3 regions of the Microbispora hainanensis genome follow, and region 3 is predicted to be linked to each of the others. Evidence: riboswitches for the same ligand, from Rfam matches in the RefSeq annotation. Region 3 holds a riboswitch; each other region holds the start of a gene.
What was found. A riboswitch is a leader RNA that binds a small molecule or an ion and turns the genes downstream of it on or off. The one in region 3 is predicted to bind cyclic di-AMP.

Region 1 (5,991 bases), 4.2 Mb from region 3:
TCGACCCGATCCGCAAGGCGTTCGCGAAGGCCAACGGCGTGAAGCCGGCGCTGTTCAGCGCCAACTCCGAGGGCGCCTGCCCCACCTGCAACGGCGCCGGCGTGATCTACACCGACCTGGCGATGATGGCCGGAGTGTCCACCACCTGTGAGGAGTGCGAGGGGAAGCGGTTCCAGGCGGCGGTGCTGGAGCACAAGCTCGGCGGGCACGACATCAGCGAGGTGCTCGCGATGCCCGTGTCGGAGGCACAGGAGTTCTTCGGCTCCGGCGAGGCCCGCACGCCCGCCGCGCGCGCCATCCTCGACCGGCTCGCCGACGTCGGCCTCGGCTACCTCACCCTCGGCCAGCCGCTCACCACGCTGTCCGGCGGCGAACGGCAGCGGCTCAAGCTCGCCACCCACATGGCCGACAAGGGCGGCGTCTACGTCCTCGACGAGCCGACCGCCGGTCTCCACCTCGCCGACGTCGAGCAACTGCTCGGGCTGCTCGACCGGCTGGTCGACTCCGGCAAGTCGGTCATCGTGATCGAGCACCACCAGGCGGTCATGGCGCACGCCGACTGGATCATCGACCTGGGCCCCGGCGCCGGTCACGACGGCGGCCGGATCGTCTTCGAAGGCACCCCGGCCGACCTCGTCGCCGCCCGCTCCACCCTCACCGGCGAGCACCTCGCGGCCTACGTCGGCGCCTGACCTCGGCCTGTCGCGAATGCCGGTCCGGGCCCGAGGCCCGCCCAAGCTGAGCACGCGACAGCAGGCCGAACCAGTGCGCGTGCCACCCGCGATCACCGTCGCCGACCTGATGGGTTCGCCATCGGAATGGCGACGGTGTACCGCAACTCTCTAAGCGCGCAGGCCCGCCGACAACCGCAGGCCCGTCGGCCGGTGGAGCTCGGACATGAGCGCGACCGCCTCATCAGCGTATTCCCCCGGGCTGTGACCTGGGTCGACGTCATCAACCTGGGGTTTGAGCCGCACTCCCTGTTCTGAGGGTCACGAAGCCGTGGAGAACTGGGCCGGTAGGCCGTCCAGCAACTGACTCAGCAGCCCGTATCCGCCATCGACCCGGATCACCTGGCCGGTGACCGTGGCGAACGCGCCGTCCACGAGCGCGGCGATCGGGCGAGCCAAATCCTGCGGCCGCAGCATCGTGCCGGTCACCGACCGGTCACCGAAGTGGCGCCGGATGCCATCGGTGAACACCTCAGCGGTGGCATCGGTACGAACCGCGCCAGGGGCGACGGCATTGACGGTGATGCCGTCCCGTATGGTCTCGCCGGCGATCTGCTGGGCGAAGGCGTTCACCGCGGCTTTGGCAGTGGACTGGGCGGCACTGCCGATGATCAGCTCGGCCGCGGTAGCGGAGACGTAGACGATCCGGCCGGACCGCCGCCGGCGCATGACCGGCAGCACCCGCCGGGTCAGGTGGTATATGCCGGCCAGCTCATCGCTGATCTTGGCTGCGAACGCCTCCCACGGCACATGCTCCAGCGGGCCGAAAGGCGGCGCCGCGGTGTGGGCGTTGCCCACAAGCACGTCGATCCGCCCGTGCTCGGCGACCACCCGGTCCACCAGCATGGTCACCTGGGCTTCGTCGGTCACGTCGGCCTGTACCGCCTGCGCGGCGCCGATCTGCTTGACCACCAGCTCCGCGGAGTCGGCGTCTCTCAGATAGTTGACTATCACGTGATAGCCGAGCCGGCCCAACTCGAGCGCGGTCGCGGCTCCGATTCCCCGGCCGGCTCCGCTAACCAGCGCCCAGCAGCGCTATGACCACGGCGTGACTCCTGCCGGCCAGGTGATTCTGAGCCAATAATGCAGATTGCGGCGATCTGCACGCGCACGGCTTACGGACGGGCGTCGTCCCGGAGTCGGCGCTCGCGCCTGCCGCGGGCGAGTTCGGTGCCCAGGGCGTCGAGGCGCTGGTTCCAGAAGCGGCGGAAGTGGTCGAGCCAGGTGTCGACCTCGCGGAGCGGCGCCGGGTCGACGGCGTAAAGGCGCCGGGTGCCCTCGGCCCGGACCGTCGCGAAACCGCTCTCCCGCAGCACGCGCAGGTGCTGGGACACCCCGGGCTGGGAGATCCCGAACTCCTCCTGCACGATCGCGCCGATCTCCCCGGCGGGGCGCTCGCCCTCCGCGAGCAGTTCCAGGATCCGGCGGCGCACCGGATCGCCGAGGACGTCGAACGCGTGCATGCCGTCAGGCTCGCAGCTCGCGCTCGCGTAGGTCAATTCGGCAGGAGCCGTACGCTCCCGGCCGGGACGGCGAAGCGCGCCGGGATCACCGGCGCGCTTGTGGGCCGTCGTCGGAACGACGATGGATCGTCCGCCAGAAGGCCGTCCGTCAGGAGGAGGCGGACAGGTCCCCGGGGTACATCGGGTAGCCGTATCCCGCCACCTGCCAGGTGGGACGGGTGCGGGCCTCGACGGCGCCGCCGTCGCCCGTGTTGCCCTCGATGGTCTGGATCGTTCCGTCGCCGTTGTCCTTGACGACGAACCCGACGTGGTTGATGTCGTCGATGTGCTTGCTGCCGCTCCAGGCGAAGAACACCACCGCGCCCGGCTTGGGCGTGTGACCCCAGCGGCCGTGGTCGGCGAACCACTGCGCGTGCTTCACGGTGTACGCGTCGGCGCCCATCACCGGGCCGATGCCGAGCTGCTGGCCCACCCAGGACACGAACATGTCGCACCAGGGGGCGTTGAGGTAGTCGGCGAGCTTGCCGCCGTCGCGGGCGAGGGTCTCGCGGGCGCGCGGCGTGGACATGTACCACTCCTGGAACTTGGTGCCGCCGCCCTTGGCGTTCTCGCTGATCCCGATCTGGCTCCTGGCCAGCTTCAGCACGTCGGCCGAGGTGATCTTGGGCAGCCTGGCGGCGATCTCCGGCATGGACTGCGCGGTCGCCGGACCCTTCCCGGTCGCCGGGTTGTCCGCGTGCGCCGCGGGCGCCGCGATCAGCACGGCCGAGGCGAGGGCTCCGCCCGCGAGGGCAGCGCGGACCCAAGTGGTGAAGACGTGCATGGTGGGGCGTTCTCCCTTACTTCCATGCCACCTACCGGGTTAGCTGACGGGTTCGGGCTGGAAGTCGCCCTACGGCACGCATGCCGATTCACCCCAGGAGAGGTGGGTCCCCGGCTCCGCGCGGACGCGGACTCGGCGGCCGGGCGGCAGGCCGGGATGGCCGGCCGCGTCGGTCTGAGGAGGGCTTCTTGACCATTGAGATGAGCAAGTGCGCCCTGAGCTGCCTAAAAGCTAATAGACCAGGTCAGACCGGTCAAGTAACTACAAGAGGGATTTTACCCGTCAAGTCCGGTACAAAGCGGACGGCAAGGGTACGGTGAGGCGGCCCCCGATCAGCGGGACCCCGCCCCTGACGGCGATCCCGCCCTGCCCCGCCCTCCGCCGCGGGCCCGGCGCGGGGGCGCTACCCCCGCGCCGGGACCCGGAAAAATCTCCCGGCCTCGCTTGACGCGCCCTTGGTCGCGGCGTCGTCAACGGGAGATCGCGTACGCGCCCGCGTCGAGGTCGTCGACGAGGGCCGGGCCGGTGGGCGTCCACCCGAGGAGGGTGCGCGTCGCGGTGCTGGTCGCCGCGAGGTCCATGCCGAAGAAGTTGCCGATCCACCCGAAGTGGTCCGGCACGTCTCCGGGGGCGATCGAGGCGACGGGAAGGCCGAACGCGCGGCCGAACGCCTCCGCGATCACGCGGGTCGGGACGCCTTCCTCGGCGACGGCGTGCAGCCGCGCGCCCGCGGGCGCCTTCTCCAGGCCGAGTGCGACCATGCGGGCGGCGTCGCGCACGTGCACGGCGGACCAGCGGTTGGCGCCGTCGCCCGGGTAACCCGAAACGCCCTTCTCGCGGGCGATCGCGGCGAGGATCGCGATGAAGCCGTGGTCGCCGGTGCCGTGCACGGTCGGCGCGAAGCGCAGGCTCACGGTGTGCACGCCACGCTCGACGAACTCCAGCGCCAGGTTCTCGCTCCCGCCGCGGGGCGAATCGGGGCCGTGGAACGGCGACGGGTCGTCCTCGGTGGCGGGCCGGCCCGGGGCGAAACCGGCGAGTCCCGAGGCGAGCAGGAACGGACGACCGGTTCCCTCCAGCGCCTCGCCGATGGTCTGCACGGCGGCTCGTTCGGTCGCCGCCGTGCCGGCCGGGTCGGACCAGTCGTGCTTGTTCGCGAGATGGATGACGGCGTCGGCGTCCCGGGCGCCCAGGCGGATGCCCTCGAGATCGTCGAGGTCGCCGCGGCGGACCCGGGCCCCCTTGCCCTCCAGGGCGGCGGCGGACGCGTCCGACCTCGCCAGTCCGATGACCTCGTGACCGGCGGCGAGCAGCTCATCGGTCACCGCGGAGCCGATCCATCCGGAGGCTCCGGTGACGAAAACACGCATGAGGAATCTCCTTCGGCGCACCGCCGGCAGGGCGGAGCGACTTCCCGAAAAACTGATGTCTGTGACTGACGTCAGTCACAGACATCACGGTACTCCTTCGTGGCCGTCATCACTACACTTGATCGCATGACGCGTTGGGCGCCCGGGGCCGCCGAGCGGCTGCAGGAGGCCGCGCTCGAACTGTTCGCGACCCACGGGTTCGAGCAGACGACCGCCACGGACATCGCACAGTCCGTCGGCCTGACCGAGCGCACCTTCTACCGCCACTTCAGCGACAAGCGCGAGGTCCTCTTCCACAACCAGCACCTGTTCACCCAGGCGTTCCTCGCCGGTGTGGAGGCCGCGCCGCCGGACGCGTCGCCGATTGAGATCGTCGCCTGCGCCCTGCGGTCCGCGACGTCCTTCTTCCCGGACGAGCGCCGGCATCATTCGCGAACCCGGCAGTCCGTGATCGACCAGAACCCCGCGCTGCAGGAACGCGAGCGGCACAAGCTCGCCACCCTCGCCGAGGCGGTCGCGGGCGCCCTGCGCGCGCGAGGCGTGGACGAGCCCGCGGCCACCCTGGCGGCGGAGTCGGGCGTCACCGTGTTCAAGATCGCTTTCGTTCAGTGGCTCCGCGAGGACGAGCAGCGCTCCCTCGCCGCCCTCGCGGAGGACATGCTGCGCGAACTGCTGGCCCTGACCCGCGACCAGGCCTGAGCGACCCGCGGGGTCACGGCGCGCACGGCCGCACGGCTTACTTCGGCAGGCGTACGGTCACCACCAGGCCGCCCTCGGGCCGGGCCAGCGCCTCCACCCCGCCGCCGTGTGCCACCGCGATGGCCCGGACGATCGACAGGCCCAGGCCCGCCCCGCGGGCGGAGCGGACCCGGTCGCCCCCGAGCCGGCGGAACGGCTCGAACAGGTCGTCCACCTCGTACGGCGGAACCGGCGGCCCGGTGTTCTCCACCGTCACGCTCACCCCCGCCTCGTCCTCCCGCAAGCGGACCCAGACCTCCCCGTCCCGCACGTTGTACTTGATCGCGTTCTCCAGCAGGTTGAACACACAGCGTTCGAGGAACAGCGGATCGCCGTGCGCGACCACCGGGCACAGGTCCTCGTGCACGATGACCTTCCTGCGGCGCGGCTGCAGGTCGATCTGCTCCATCGCCGTACGGACGACCTGCCGCAGGTCGACCGGCTTGCGCGCGGTCACCTCCTGCTCCGACTGCGCCAGCATGAGCAGGCCCTCGATCAGCCGCTCATACCTCGCGTTGGTGCCGAGCAGCGCGCGGGCCAGCGCCTTGAGGTCCTCCGAGGCCGCCGGCTCCTCCAGCGACACCTCCAGCACCGTACGGTTGATCGCCAGCGGGGTGCGCAGCTCGTGGGAGGCGTTGGCGATGAACCGGCGCTGGGCGTCGAACACCCGGTGCAGCCGGTCGAGCATCGCGTCGAAGGTGTCGGCGAGCCGCTTGACCTCGTCCTGGGGGCCGCGCAGCGCGATCCGCTCGTGCAGCGTGCTCTCCGACAGCCGCTGCGCGGTCTCGGTCACCCGGTCGAGCGGGCGCAGCGCGCGGTCGGCCACCAGGTAGCCCACCACCACCGCGACGGCGCCGACGAGGACC
Region 2 (5,991 bases), 1.1 Mb from region 3:
GAGCGGCCCACCAGGGCGGCCAGGCCGGGGAGACCGCGCCCACGTGGCGGCTGGCCAAGGTGAACACCCTGCCCGGGGACGACGTGCTCGACGACGTGACGGTCCTCGGCAACGGGTCGGTGTGGGCGGCCGGTCACCGGGTCGTGAACGGCACGCGGCGGGGCCTGGTCGAGCGGTTCGACGGCCGATCGTGGAAGGTGCTCCCCGGCAGCCCGTCGTACGAGCTGACGGCCGTGACCGCCGGCTCGGACAAGAACGTGTGGGTCTTCGGCCCGGGGAAGGCGAGCCGGTGGAACGGCCGGACATGGACCACCTTCTCGCTCGGCAGCGGCTTCTCCACGACGGACGCCGACGGCACGGGCGCGAAGGACGTCTGGGCGGTCGCCGACTCCTCGGCCTCGGCCAGGCACTGGAACGGGTCGTCGTGGCGGAGCGTCCCGCTGCCGGCCCACGCCGCCGCCGTCGACGCGTACAAGGCCGGTGACGTCTGGGCGGCGGGGGCCAAGGGCACCCGTCCCGCGATCATGCGGTGGAACGGGAAGTCCTGGGCGCTGGTGCCCACCCCCGCGATCAAACTGCCCGCTCGCGACGCCGCCGCGGTGCTCACCGACATCGCCGTCCTCGGCCCCCGCAACGTGTGGGCCGTCGGCGGCGTGAGCTGGGAGGGCGCCGACGACCAGGGCGACGACAAGATCTACGACCGCCCCCTGGTCATGCACTGGAACGGCCGCTCGTGGACCGCCTCGGTCGGCGCCGTCAACGCCCAGCCGTACACGGAGGTGGAGCCCGACGGCGCGGGCGGCGTGTGGATCGTGCAGAGCGACTGGAACTCCACCCTGTGGCATGTCACGGGTTCGACGTGGCGGAGCACCCCGATCCCCCGGAAGGCCGGCACCGACGCCGCCCTGTTCTCGATCGCGCGCAGGCCCGGGACGACGACGCTGTGGGGCGCCGGGTTCACCGCGCCGCAGGGCGACCCCGACGACCCCTCCGCCAACGGCGCCTTCTGGCGTACGAACTAGCCATCCGGCAGGTCACGCCCGCTCGTGCAGGGCGGCAGCCGGGCGGCGCAAGCGACGATCAACGCCCTCCGGACCACAGGCGGGCAGCCGAGGGGCCGAAGGCCGCCAGGGTCAGGATGTACGCCGCCGCCAGGGCTTACTCGCCTTCCTCCGCAGGTCAGGCCCGCGATGGGACGAGTGTGACCAGCGCCACATCTCTTCCGCAGATGCACTCTGACCTGCAACTTCGCGCATTTGATCCCTTTTATGCGCTCCTTATCCTTTTGACGCTCTTTGCGGAGATATGGGGCTCTTGGTAGTTTCCTTGCCCATCGGCGGGGTCCACGTGACCTCGTCGTTACGAACCCGGCCCCGCCGGGTTCGACCATCCACAGTCGCCGTCGCCCCGCCTCTCCGCCCCCCTGGGCGCCGGTGATGCCGAATCCGAGCAGCTAGGAGGCTCGGAGCCGGGGAACCAATCGACCTTCGACGAAGGTCTGGGGTGAATCGGCGCGCCGGCGCCGTAGGGCGATCTTCCCTGCCCGAATCCGTCAGCTAACCCGGTAGGCGCAAGCGGAAGACCAAAGGGAGAGATCCTCCTGTCCACCAACTCCACCACTCTGCTCCGCATCGCCTGCGTCACGATCGGTAGCGCGGCGCTCACCGCGTCGGCCGGAGCATTGAGCGCACTCCCCGCAGCCGCCGCGTCCGCGACGGTGACATCCCCACCCCCGGCCCCCGCCCCCGCCCCGGCCCTCACCTCGGCGGTCATCCCGCCCGTGCCCCCCACAACGACCACCCCCCTGCATCCCGCGCCCGTGGCCGAGAACTCCGCCACGAGGAAGCTCACCAAGGCGGCTCTCCAGCAGGAGAAGGCCGAGCGCGCCATCAAGGTGGCGAAGAAGCAGCTCGGCGACCCGTACGTGTGGGGCGCCACGGGCCCAGGAGCGTTCGACTGCTCCGGGCTGGTCCAGTTCGCCTGGCGCAAGGCCGGCGTCAAGCTCCCGCGTACGACGTGGGCGATGCTCAGGCACGCCAAGAAGAGGGTCTCGCTGTCGCACCTCAAGCCCGGCGACCTCATCTTCACCAGTGGCGGCGGCCACGTGGGCATGTATCTCGGGCACAGGAAGGTGATCAGCGCCCCCCACAGCGGCGCGGTGGTCAGTGTCGACAGGCTCAACGCCTATTGGAGGGGCAGCTTCCTCACCGCCGTACGCCCCGGCGTCTGACCCGGGACGCCCTCGGTGGAGACGCGCCGCCGCGCAGCGCATCTCCGCCGAGGGCGTGGCCGGAGGCTACGCGTCCTCCACGACGAGGCGCCGGAGCAGGGCCAGCAGGGTCGCGCGGTCCGCGTCCGGCAGGGCGGTGTAGCACCTGGCGAGCACCTCGTCGGCGACCTTGCGCCCGGCTTCCAGGACCCGCTCGCCGGAAGGGGTGAGATGGTGCTCGATGCGCCTGCCGTGCCCGGGCCTGCGTTCGATCCATCCCTGGGCCACGAGCCGCCCGGCGAGGGTGCCGAAGGCCTGCTCGGTCTGGAACGTCGCCGCGGCCAGCTCCCGGGCCGACGCCCCGGGGGTACGGCTGATCGCCCGGAGGGCGTCCCACTGGGCGAGCGTCGCGCCGATCGCCGACAGCCCGCTCTCCAGGGCCCGGTGCTGCCTATATTGGACGTGTTTGACCGCCCGCCCGAGTTGTTGCAGATCGCGACCTGTCCCTCACCATGTCGGAGGCCGGCACCGGCAGACCGGCCCTGATCCTGCACGGCGGCGGCGGCCCCGCCACGGTCGCCGGGCTCGCCGGGCACCTCTCCCGGACGGCACACACCCTGACGCCCGTGCATCCCGGCTGGAACGGCACCGACCGTCCCCCGTGGCTCACCGGCATCGACGACCTCGCCCTCGCCTACCTGCACTGCCTGCATCGCCTGGGGTTGCGCGACGTTCTCGTCGCCGGCTCCTCCCTCGGCGGCTGGACCGCCGCCGAGATGGCCGTACGCGACACGGCGGGGGATCATCACCGGGCTGGTGCTGGTCGACGCCGTGGGCGTGGACGTCCCCGGCGAGCCGATCCGCGACTTCTTCGCCCTGGACGCGCGCGGCGTGGCCGAATACGCCTGGCACGACTCGCAGCGCTTCTACGTCGACCCGGCCGGCGTCCCCGCCGACCAGCTCGCAGCCCGGGCGGCCGACATGGCCACCATGCGCACGCTGGCGGGCGACCCCTACATGCACGATCCCAAACTGCTCCGCCGGTTGCGGCACGTCGACGTGCCCACGCTCCTGGTGTGGGGGGAGAGCGACCGGATCGTCACCCCGGCTTACGGCGCCGCCTACGCCGGCGCCTTCGCCAACGGCCGGCTGGAGGTGATCCCGGAGGCCGGTCACCTGCCGCACATCGAACAGCCGGCGGCCACCTTCGCCGCGATCGACCGCCATCTGCACGCGGCCGGTTCGCCGGCGACCAGCGCTTAGCCCGCAGTCACCCGCCCGCAGTCACCCGCCCGCAGTCACCCGCCCGCAGTCACTCTGCGGTCCTGCGGGCGGAAGCCGCGAGCCGGTCCGCGAGCGCCGCGACACGGTCGCGCAGCTCGTCCGGCCGCTCGATGACGAACGGCCGGTCGAGTGAGGCGAGCACCGGAGGCAGCCAGTCGAGCCGCTCCGCGCGCACCTCGACCCGGAGCCAGCCCTCGTCCCCGGAATCCGCCAGGGTCGCGACGGCGGCGGGAAGCCGGGCGCGGATCTGCTCGACCGTCCCCTGGATCCGCAGCACCACGTCGTACCGATATCGAGCCGTGGCGAATCCGGCCAGGACGTGCTGCGCCGGATCGAACCCGGCGGGCGGCTCGAACGAGCCGGGCAGCGTCCTCGCGTCCGCGATGCGATCCAGCCGGAAGGTCCGGTCCTCGCCGATCTCCGGATCCGCGCCCGTGACGTACCACCGGCCCGAATGGGCGACGAGCCCGTACGGATGCAGCGTGCGCTCGCTGCGCCGACCATCGGCGGCGGTATACCTGATCGAGATCGGCCGGTGATGGCGCACCGCGTCGGCGACGCAGAGCAACACGGCGGTCTCGGGAACGGCGGACTCGCCGGGCGGGGCCGTGAAGGCGAGGGATTCGAGCACGGTGTCGAGCCGGCGGGCGAGCCGCTCGGGCAGAACGCGCCGGATCTTGGCCGCCGCCGTCTCGCTCGCCGTGCCCGCCGCCGTCGTCAGCCCCGCGCGGCGACCGGCGACCAGGCCGAGCAGCACGGCGAGCGCCTCGTCGTCGCTCAGCATGAGCGGGGGCATGCGATATCCGGGGGCGAGGCGATAGCCGCCGTATCGGCCGCGCACCGACTCGACGGGCACATCGAGGTCGATCAGGTGGTCCACATATCGCCGCACGGTGCGCTCGTCGACGCCGAGCCGGTCGGCGAGCTCGGCCATCGTCCGCGTGCCGCCCGACTGCAGGAGCTCCAGCAGCGTGAGAACGCGATGAGTCGGTCGGGCCACGTCACACAATCTAGTGACAATACTGGGCGGTTTCTGTCCGGTATCCGCCCTAGTGTTCCCGGGACGAACAACCCGGGAACCAGGGAGATCACCATGGACTTCGTGTCGATCCGCATCATCACCGACGACGTCGCGCGCCTCGCGGGCTTCTACGAGCGGGCCACGGGCGTGCGGGCACGCTGGGCGAGCGCGGAATTCGCCGAGATCAAGACCGCCTCCGCGACCCTCGCGATCGGCAGCACCCGCACCGTCCCGCTCTTCGCACCCGGCGCCGCCCGGCCGTCCGCCGACCACAGCGTGATCGTCGAGTTCCTCGTCGACGACGTGGACGGCGTGCACCGGAGCCTGACCGGCCACGTCGAGGAGTTCGTCCAGGAGCCCACCACGATGCCGTGGGGCAACCGGTCGCTCCTGCTCCGCGACCCCGACGGCAACCTGGTCAACTTCTTCACCCCCGTCACCCCGGAGGCAATCGCGAGGTTCACCCGCTGACGGCTCCCGCCGACGCGGGAACGACCACGGAGGTGGCGTCCTCGCGCAGGGTGAGTTCGAGCACCGGCGCGATCGTCCCGCCGAAGGCGGCCCGCGCCGCGCCGGGCCCGGCCGTCCACGGATCCGGCCCTCCGATGGAGCGGTAGTTGAGAAAGCTCACGACCTTCAGGTCGGGCAGGACCAGCCAGGCGTACGCCTGGTCGGGCTCTTCCGCCGGATTGGCCAGCACGAGCCCCGAGCCGTTCAGCGGCGTGTACGGCCCGGCGAGGGTGGGCGCGACGAAGCCGTAGAGCCCGGTGGGGGCGCTTCCCCTCGGGTGGAACGACTGCCGCTGCGTGCAGAAGAACAGGTAGTACGACGACCCGTGCACCACGATGTGGGGCCGTTCGATCTCGTGGTTGACTCCGTCGGCCACGAGGAGGGGCGGCCGCAGCGACCAGCCGCCCGGCGTCGCCGCGGCGAGGGCCACCGCGCCTATGAAGGCGTGGCCCGCGCCGGGTGACGCCGCGACGGACGCGGCGACGAGCAGATATTCGCGTCCGTCGGCGGGGTCGCGGAACCAGCCGGGATCGCGGAACGCCTTGATGCGCCCGGGTCCGCCCTCGATGTCGTCGGCCGGCAGGTAGGTCACGCCGTCCGAACGGAGGACCTCCCGGTGCTCGGCGGCCGGGTCGAGCAGGATCCGGCCGCCGTCGGTCACCAGCCGGGCGCGGGCCTCCACGACGGTCTGGGTGAACGTCGGGCGGGCCTCACCTCGGCGGCCGGCGGCCGTGTAGAACACCGACACCGTGCCGTCCGGTCTGCGGACCGTCGATCCCGACCATTCGCGGCTGCCCGGCGAGGCGCCGTCGGCGAAGACGTGGCCGAGGTCGGTCCAGCCGCCGGCGTCCCTGCCGAGCAGCCGGAGACGGGCGTGGTCGTGACGCTCCTCGGGGTGGCCGAGGGCGGGCGCGGCGAGCGCGATCCACAACTCGCGGCCCCCGACCACGGTCGTCGAGCCGTCCTC
Region 3 (5,991 bases):
GGCCGCCCAGGATCGCCGTGAGCAGCGACGCCAGGAAGTAACCGCTTCCGGGGTTGTAAACCCCGCTCCTAATGTCGACGCTCGCGTTGGTGACGACGATGGCCGCGACCACGACCGTGATGATCCCGAGCGGAATACCGACGATCACGCCATCGATGATGCGGGCGACGAGACGCTGCCACCACTCCGCGAGCGGAGCCGGGGCGCCGGGCGGGATCGGGCCGGCGGGCGCGTACGGCTGGCCGTAGCCGGGCTGACCATAGGCGGGCTGGCCGTACGGCTGCTGGCCATAACCGGGCTGCTGCCCATAGCCCGCCTGGGGGCTCGGCTGGGCGAACTGCTGCTGCCCGTACTGGTCCTGGCCGTACGGCTGCTGGGCCTGCGGCTGGCCGTAGCCCTGCTGGCCGTAACCGGGCTGCTGCTGAGCGCCGTAGCCCTGCTGCTGGCCGTACGGCTGCTGCGGGCCGGTCTGACCATAGCCCTGCTGGGGGTGACCCTGCTGCGGCCCGGTCTGGCCATAACCCTGCTGCTGCCCATAGCCCTGCTGCTGGCCGTACTGGTCCTGACCATATGGCTGCTGGGCCTGCGGCTGGCCGTAGCCCTGCTGGCCGTAACCGGGCTGCTGCTGAGCGCCGTAGCCCTGCTGCTGGCCGTACGGCTGCTGCGGGCCGGTCTGACCATAGCCCTGCTGGGGGTGACCCTGCTGCGGCCCGGTCTGGCCATAACCCTGCTGCTGCCCATAGCCCTGCTGCTGGCCGTAGTCCTGGGGACCGGTCTGCTGGCCGTACTGCTGCTGGGCCTGCGGGGCCTGCTGACCATAGCCCTGCTGGCCGTACGGCTGCTGCTGGGCGCCGTAGCCCTGCTGCTGGCCGTAGCCGCCCTGAGCGGGGTCGTAGGCGGGCGGCTGCTGCGGACCCGTGTGCTGCCCGCGATAGCTGACCACCGTGACGTCGGGGTCGTATTCCTGGGGTTGTCTGTCCGTGTTGTACCCGGGGTTCGATGACGGCGGTGGCGTTCCGTCCGACTCGTCCTGGGGGTACGGCGGCTGTCCGGTGCTCACCGTGTCACCTCGTTTCGAAGACGCATGCGCCGCACGTCTGTAGCACACGCTGATATTGCCAAAAGTAGCGACAGGCGTATCAACAGTCACCTTTGCAACAGTCGACAACCACCGTCAAGATCGATGATCAATGCCCATCAATGGTGATCAATGACGGTCGAGGTGCAGCAACATCCGGGTGTTCCCCAGCGTGTTCGGCTTCACGTGCTCCAGGTCGAGAAACTCGGCGACACCCTCGTCGTACGACGCCAGGAGCTCCGCGTAGACCTCAGGGGAGACCGGGGTGCCCTGGATGGGCCGGAAACCGTGCCTGGCGAAGAAGTCCACCGCGAACGTGAGGCAGAAGACCCTCCGCACGCCGAGGTCCCTGGCGGTCTCGATGAGCGCGGCGACGATCCGGTGGCCGATGCCCCCGCCGCGCGCCGCGGGGTCCACCGCGACGGTCCTGATCTCGGCGAGGTCCTCCCACAGCACGTGCAGCGCGCCGCAGCCGACGACCTGCCCGGCCGTCTCGGCCACCCAGAACTCCTGGACGTCCTCATACAGCGTGACCGTGCTCTTCTTGAGCAGGCGGGGCCCGTTGCCGGAGTACGCGTCGACGAGACGCCGGATCGCCCGGACGTCCGGCGTCCTGGCCCGGCGCACCGTCACGGCCGTGGCACCCGACTCACTGGGCGTCTGCGCGGCGACCTGCTCCATGACCGGTCAGCCTAGCCGCAGCGCGGCCTGATCCCATGCGCGGAGCGTCCCCCGGATAACGGTCATCCCCAAACGCCAGACCCCACATGAGTTCTGACCGTGTGTAGCCGCCCGGACGCGGACGGACGTACGGTCACACCCCAAGGCCACTGTCCACTTTTGTCCCAGTTTTTTCACCAGCCCGAGCAGCACATCCAAACTCTCGGATCGCTCCAAACCCCTGTGAACACGGACGTTTCACAACCGATCCCGTGATCCGACCGTGATCCTTTGGTTGTCAAACCTAGACGGGTTTCGGAGTTCTGGTTGAGCAAGAACTCGCGGTGCACTATCGTCCAGCGACGATGCCGGTCATCGTGAGCGCTCGCGGCGACCGGGCGCCGAATCTTCGAAGCACCGAGTGCGAAGGGGAGCCGGGGACCCAACTGCAGGATCCAGGATCGGTTCGGTCTCAGATCGACAAGGGGTGAATCCGCCAGGTAGGGCTACTCCGGCCCGAACCCGTCAGCTAACCCGGTAGGCGCTCAGCAGCGCCCCGCCGTACGGCCCCGTCTCGACGACGGGCCCGCCGCGGGGCGCACATGGGAGAGGAGCTCGGTTGCGCATGCGTGGCAAGAGGCCGGCGGGCAGGCACGCCCGCGGCCGGCGATCCGGATCCGGCACGGCCGGTCCGGGTCCCCTCCGCCGTTTGGCGTTCGTCGGACTCGCGATCAGCGCGATCACGTTCGGCGCCCCGGTCGTCAGCGCCACCGCCGACCCGAAGCCGAGCCTCAAGCAGCTCACCAAGCAGGTCGAGGACCTCTACGACGAAATCGAGACGCTCACCGAGCAGTACAACGGCGAGCGGGTGCGTCTGAAGGCGGCCGAGCGGTCCGCCGACCTCGCCAAGAAGAACCTCGCCAAGAGCGAGGCCGAGCTGGAGGTGCGCCGGCAGAAGGCGAGCGCCCTCGCGCAGCACTCCTACATGACCAACGGGCTCGGCAACGCGCTCGCGCTCATCGACAGCGACATCGACCCCCGGCGCTACCTCGACCAGGCCTCCACGACGTACGCGCTGGAGCTGCAGCAGAGCCAGGAGGTCGCGGAGGTCACCAAGGCCATGGACGCCGCCGCGCGGGCCAGGCAGAGCGCCTCCGCCCGGCAGGCCGAGGTCAAGAAGCTCCTCAGCGGCCTCGACGCCCGGCGCGACAAGATCACCAGTCTGATCAAGAAGACCGAGAGCAGCCTCTACCGGCAGGTCTCCCAGACGATCGGCAGAGAGACGCGCACGAGGACGGACTTCCCCATCATCGGTGACGGCAAGGCCGCCCAGGCGGCGCGCTGGGCCCTCGCGCAGCAGCTCAAGCCGTACGTGTGGGGCGCCGATGGGCCCGGCTCCTTCGACTGCTCCGGCCTGGTCATGGCGGCCTACCAGTCCGTCGGGATCAGCCTGCCGCACTACACGGGCGACCAGTGGACGGCCGGCACGCACATCCCGCGTGACCAGCTCCGCCCCGGCGACCTGGTGTTCTTCTACTCCGACCTGCACCACGTGGGCATCTACATCGGCAACGGCTACATGATCCACGCGCCGCGCACAGGAGACGTCGTCCACATCGCGAAGATCGACGGCCGGCCGTTCGCGGGCGCGGTGCGCGTCGCCGACTGAGTCTCTGGCCACGGGGCCTCTGACCACGGGGCCTCTGACCACGGAGCCTCTGTCACAGGGGCCTCGGTCTACGGAGCCCTTCGTCTACGGAGCGCCTCGGTCTGCGAGGGCCTCTGTCTGCGGGCGCTCTTCCACGGAGCCTTCCCGGGGGCCTTTCCGGGGGCCTTTCAGAGAGCCCCTCCTCCGTTGGAGGGGCGCCGGTCCCTTTCGCAGCGAACGCGGCCGGACAACGCAGTCGGATAACGCGCTTAGATGAAACACTCAGATGAGGCGGCGGCGTGCCGCCCAGGCGACCGCCTCGATCGCCGTCGCCACACCGATGCGGTCGCAGATGCACCGCAACCGGCGCCGCACGGTTCGGCCGCTGACGTCGAGACTGCGGCCCACCCGGTCTGCTGTCACTCCCTTGGCCAGCTCCGCGAGGAGAAGCAGATCCTCTTCGGTGAGACCGGCACGCTCAAGGTCCGAGGCAGGATTGTCACCTCGGTAGACGACCTCGGGAACACCCATCGTCCGCCCTCCCCCACGACGATGTCGTCGGCCCACCCTTCAGGGAAGGTAAACGCCTCGCCTGAAGGTCGTCAAGGTCGGTGGCCGGAGCGGCGGTCGTACGCCTGCCTGGCCGCTTCGACATCCTCCATGTGGATCTCGGCCCAGCGCTTGATCGCTTCGAGCAGCGGCATGAGGTCCTCGCCCAGCGGCGTGAGCCGATAGTCGACCCTCACCGGCACCGACGGAGTGACCGTGCGTGACACCAGGCCGTCGCGTTCCATCGTCCGCAACGTCTGCGTGAGCATCTTCTGGCTGACTCCGGCGATCGTCCTCGCCAACTCGCTGTAGCGGCGCGGGCCGCCGGCGAGCGCGGTGAGCGCCAGGCTCACCCACTTGTCGCTGAGCGTGTCGAGCAGCTTCCTGGACGGGCAGGTCGCGACGTAGGCGTTGTAGCGCTGACGCGCCTCCTCGCGCCGCTCGGCCGCCGTCTGAGTCGCCATGTCTTCCCTTCTCCTCCCTTACGCACTTCCAGGTGCCTTCTTACCGAAAGAGAGTAGATCTTCCTACGCTCCGTGCCATCGCGAAAGGAGAAAGACGCTCATGAGAGCACTGATGGCACGGGATGGAGCCGTACGGATCGTCGACGTGCGGGAGCCGGATCCGGGGCAGGGGCAGGTGCGGATCAGGGTCGAGGCGGCGGCCGTCAACCCTGTCGACCTGGCCACGGCCGCGGGCGTCCTCGCCGACAACGGGCTCATGCCGCACCAGGAGACGTACGCGCTCGGCTGGGACGTCGCGGGCGTGGTCGACCGGGCCGGGCCGGGGGTGACGGGTCTGCGGCCGGGCGAGCGGGTCATCGGGCTGTCGGACCGGCTGACCGACCCGCTCAAGGCCCAGGCGGACCTGGTGGTGCTGGACGAGACGGCGGTGGCTCCCGCGCCCGTGGGGGTGGCCGCGCCCGAGGCGTCCACGTTGCCGCTGAACGCGCTCACCGCCGTCCAGGCACTCGACCTCGCCGGGCTCGCCGAGGGCGAGACCCTGCTCGTCACGGGGGCGGCGGGCGGCGTCGGCGGCTATCTCGTGGAGCTGGCCGTGGCGCGGGGGCTCCGGGTCGCGGCGGTCGCCGCGCCCGGCGACGAGACGGTGGTGCGGGGCTTCGGCGCGGAGTGGTTCGTGCCGAGGGGCGCCGACCTGGCGGCCGCGGTCAGGGCCGCCGTTCCCGGCGGCGTGCACGGCCTGGTGGACGCGGCGCTCGTCGGCCTGCCCGCGCTCGACGCCGTGCGCAACGGGGGCGCGTTCGTCGCCGTCAACGCCGGGCTGGCCCCCGTGCCGCTGCGCGGCATCCGGGTCTCCACGGTGTTCATCCGCGCCGACGCGGCCCAGCTGCGGGACGTCGCGAAGCTGGCCGAGGCGGGACGGCTGAGCCTGCGGGTCGCCGGCACCTACCCGCTGGAGCGGGCGGCCGAGGCGTACGAACGCCTGCGGAAGGGCGGCCTGCGCGGCCGGCTGGTCCTGCTGCCCTGAGTCTCCCGATCCCCTGCGTTTCCCGGCGCCCTGGGTTCCCGGCGCGCTGCGTTTCCCGATGCTCTGGGTTCCCCGGCGCGCTGCGTTTCCCGATGCTCTGGGTTCCCGGCCCGCTGCGTTTCCCGATGCTCTGGGTTCCCCGGCGCGCTGGTTTCCCCTTCCGGCATGCCCGGCCGGGCATGCCGCGGGCCGGACGGCGATGCCGTCCGGCCCTTTTGTCGAAGGCGGCGATCAGGCGCGGCCGAGGAGCTCACGCACCCGGTCGCGGCCGACGGCCAGCAGCAGCGTGGGCAGCCGCGGGCCGGTGTCGCGGCCGACGAGCAGCCGGTAGAGCAGGGCGAAGAAGGCCCGCTGGGCCGCCTTCAGCTCGGGCGTGGCCGCCTTGGCGTCCATGTCGAGCCCGGCCTGCACCTTCGGCACGCCGTAGACGAGCGTGGTCAGCCCGTCGAGCGACCAGTGCGCGTCGAGTCCCTCCACCAGCAGGCGCAGCGACTCGCGGTCCTGCTCGCCGAGCGTGTCGAGCAGCTCCTTGTCGGGCGTCTCGCGCACCTGTGTGCGCTCCTCGGCG

Region 1: it holds a riboswitch for cyclic di-AMP, as region 3 does, so the genes downstream of both, OHB01_RS29450 (CHAP domain-containing protein) here and OHB01_RS08160 (NlpC/P60 family protein) in region 3, are expected to answer to the same signal.
Region 2: it holds a riboswitch for cyclic di-AMP, as region 3 does, so the genes downstream of both, OHB01_RS13805 (C40 family peptidase) here and OHB01_RS08160 (NlpC/P60 family protein) in region 3, are expected to answer to the same signal.

What each region holds. Positions count from the first base shown of each region.
Region 1 is NZ_CP108086.1:6,378,457-6,384,447, reverse strand. It holds gene OHB01_RS29465 (excinuclease ABC subunit UvrA) at 1-692, shown strand, start outside; gene OHB01_RS29460 (SDR family oxidoreductase) at 993-1,754, opposite strand; gene OHB01_RS29455 (ArsR/SmtB family transcription factor) at 1,847-2,194, opposite strand; gene OHB01_RS29450 (CHAP domain-containing protein) at 2,343-3,017, opposite strand; cyclic di-AMP (ydaO/yuaA leader) riboswitch at 3,032-3,165, opposite strand; gene OHB01_RS29445 (SDR family oxidoreductase) at 3,488-4,387, opposite strand; gene OHB01_RS29440 (TetR/AcrR family transcriptional regulator) at 4,514-5,086, shown strand; gene OHB01_RS29435 (sensor histidine kinase) at 5,124-5,991, opposite strand, start outside.
Region 2 is NZ_CP108086.1:2,934,325-2,940,315, reverse strand. It holds gene OHB01_RS13810 (hypothetical protein) at 1-1,022, shown strand, start outside; cyclic di-AMP (ydaO/yuaA leader) riboswitch at 1,428-1,586, shown strand; gene OHB01_RS13805 (C40 family peptidase) at 1,781-2,230, shown strand; gene OHB01_RS13800 (MarR family winged helix-turn-helix transcriptional regulator) at 2,297-2,626, opposite strand; gene OHB01_RS13795 (alpha/beta hydrolase) at 2,840-3,472, shown strand; gene OHB01_RS13790 (YafY family protein) at 3,522-4,493, opposite strand; gene OHB01_RS13785 (VOC family protein) at 4,587-4,985, shown strand; gene OHB01_RS13780 (glycoside hydrolase family 68 protein) at 4,975-5,991, opposite strand, start outside.
Region 3 is NZ_CP108086.1:1,796,042-1,802,032, forward strand. It holds gene OHB01_RS08150 (RDD family protein) at 1-1,060, opposite strand, end outside; gene OHB01_RS08155 (amino-acid N-acetyltransferase) at 1,208-1,759, opposite strand; cyclic di-AMP (ydaO/yuaA leader) riboswitch at 2,144-2,297, shown strand; gene OHB01_RS08160 (NlpC/P60 family protein) at 2,448-3,407, shown strand; gene OHB01_RS08165 (LuxR C-terminal-related transcriptional regulator) at 3,669-3,917, opposite strand; gene OHB01_RS08170 (winged helix-turn-helix transcriptional regulator) at 3,989-4,399, opposite strand; gene OHB01_RS08175 (NADP-dependent oxidoreductase) at 4,500-5,423, shown strand; gene lysS (lysine--tRNA ligase) at 5,655-5,991, opposite strand, start outside.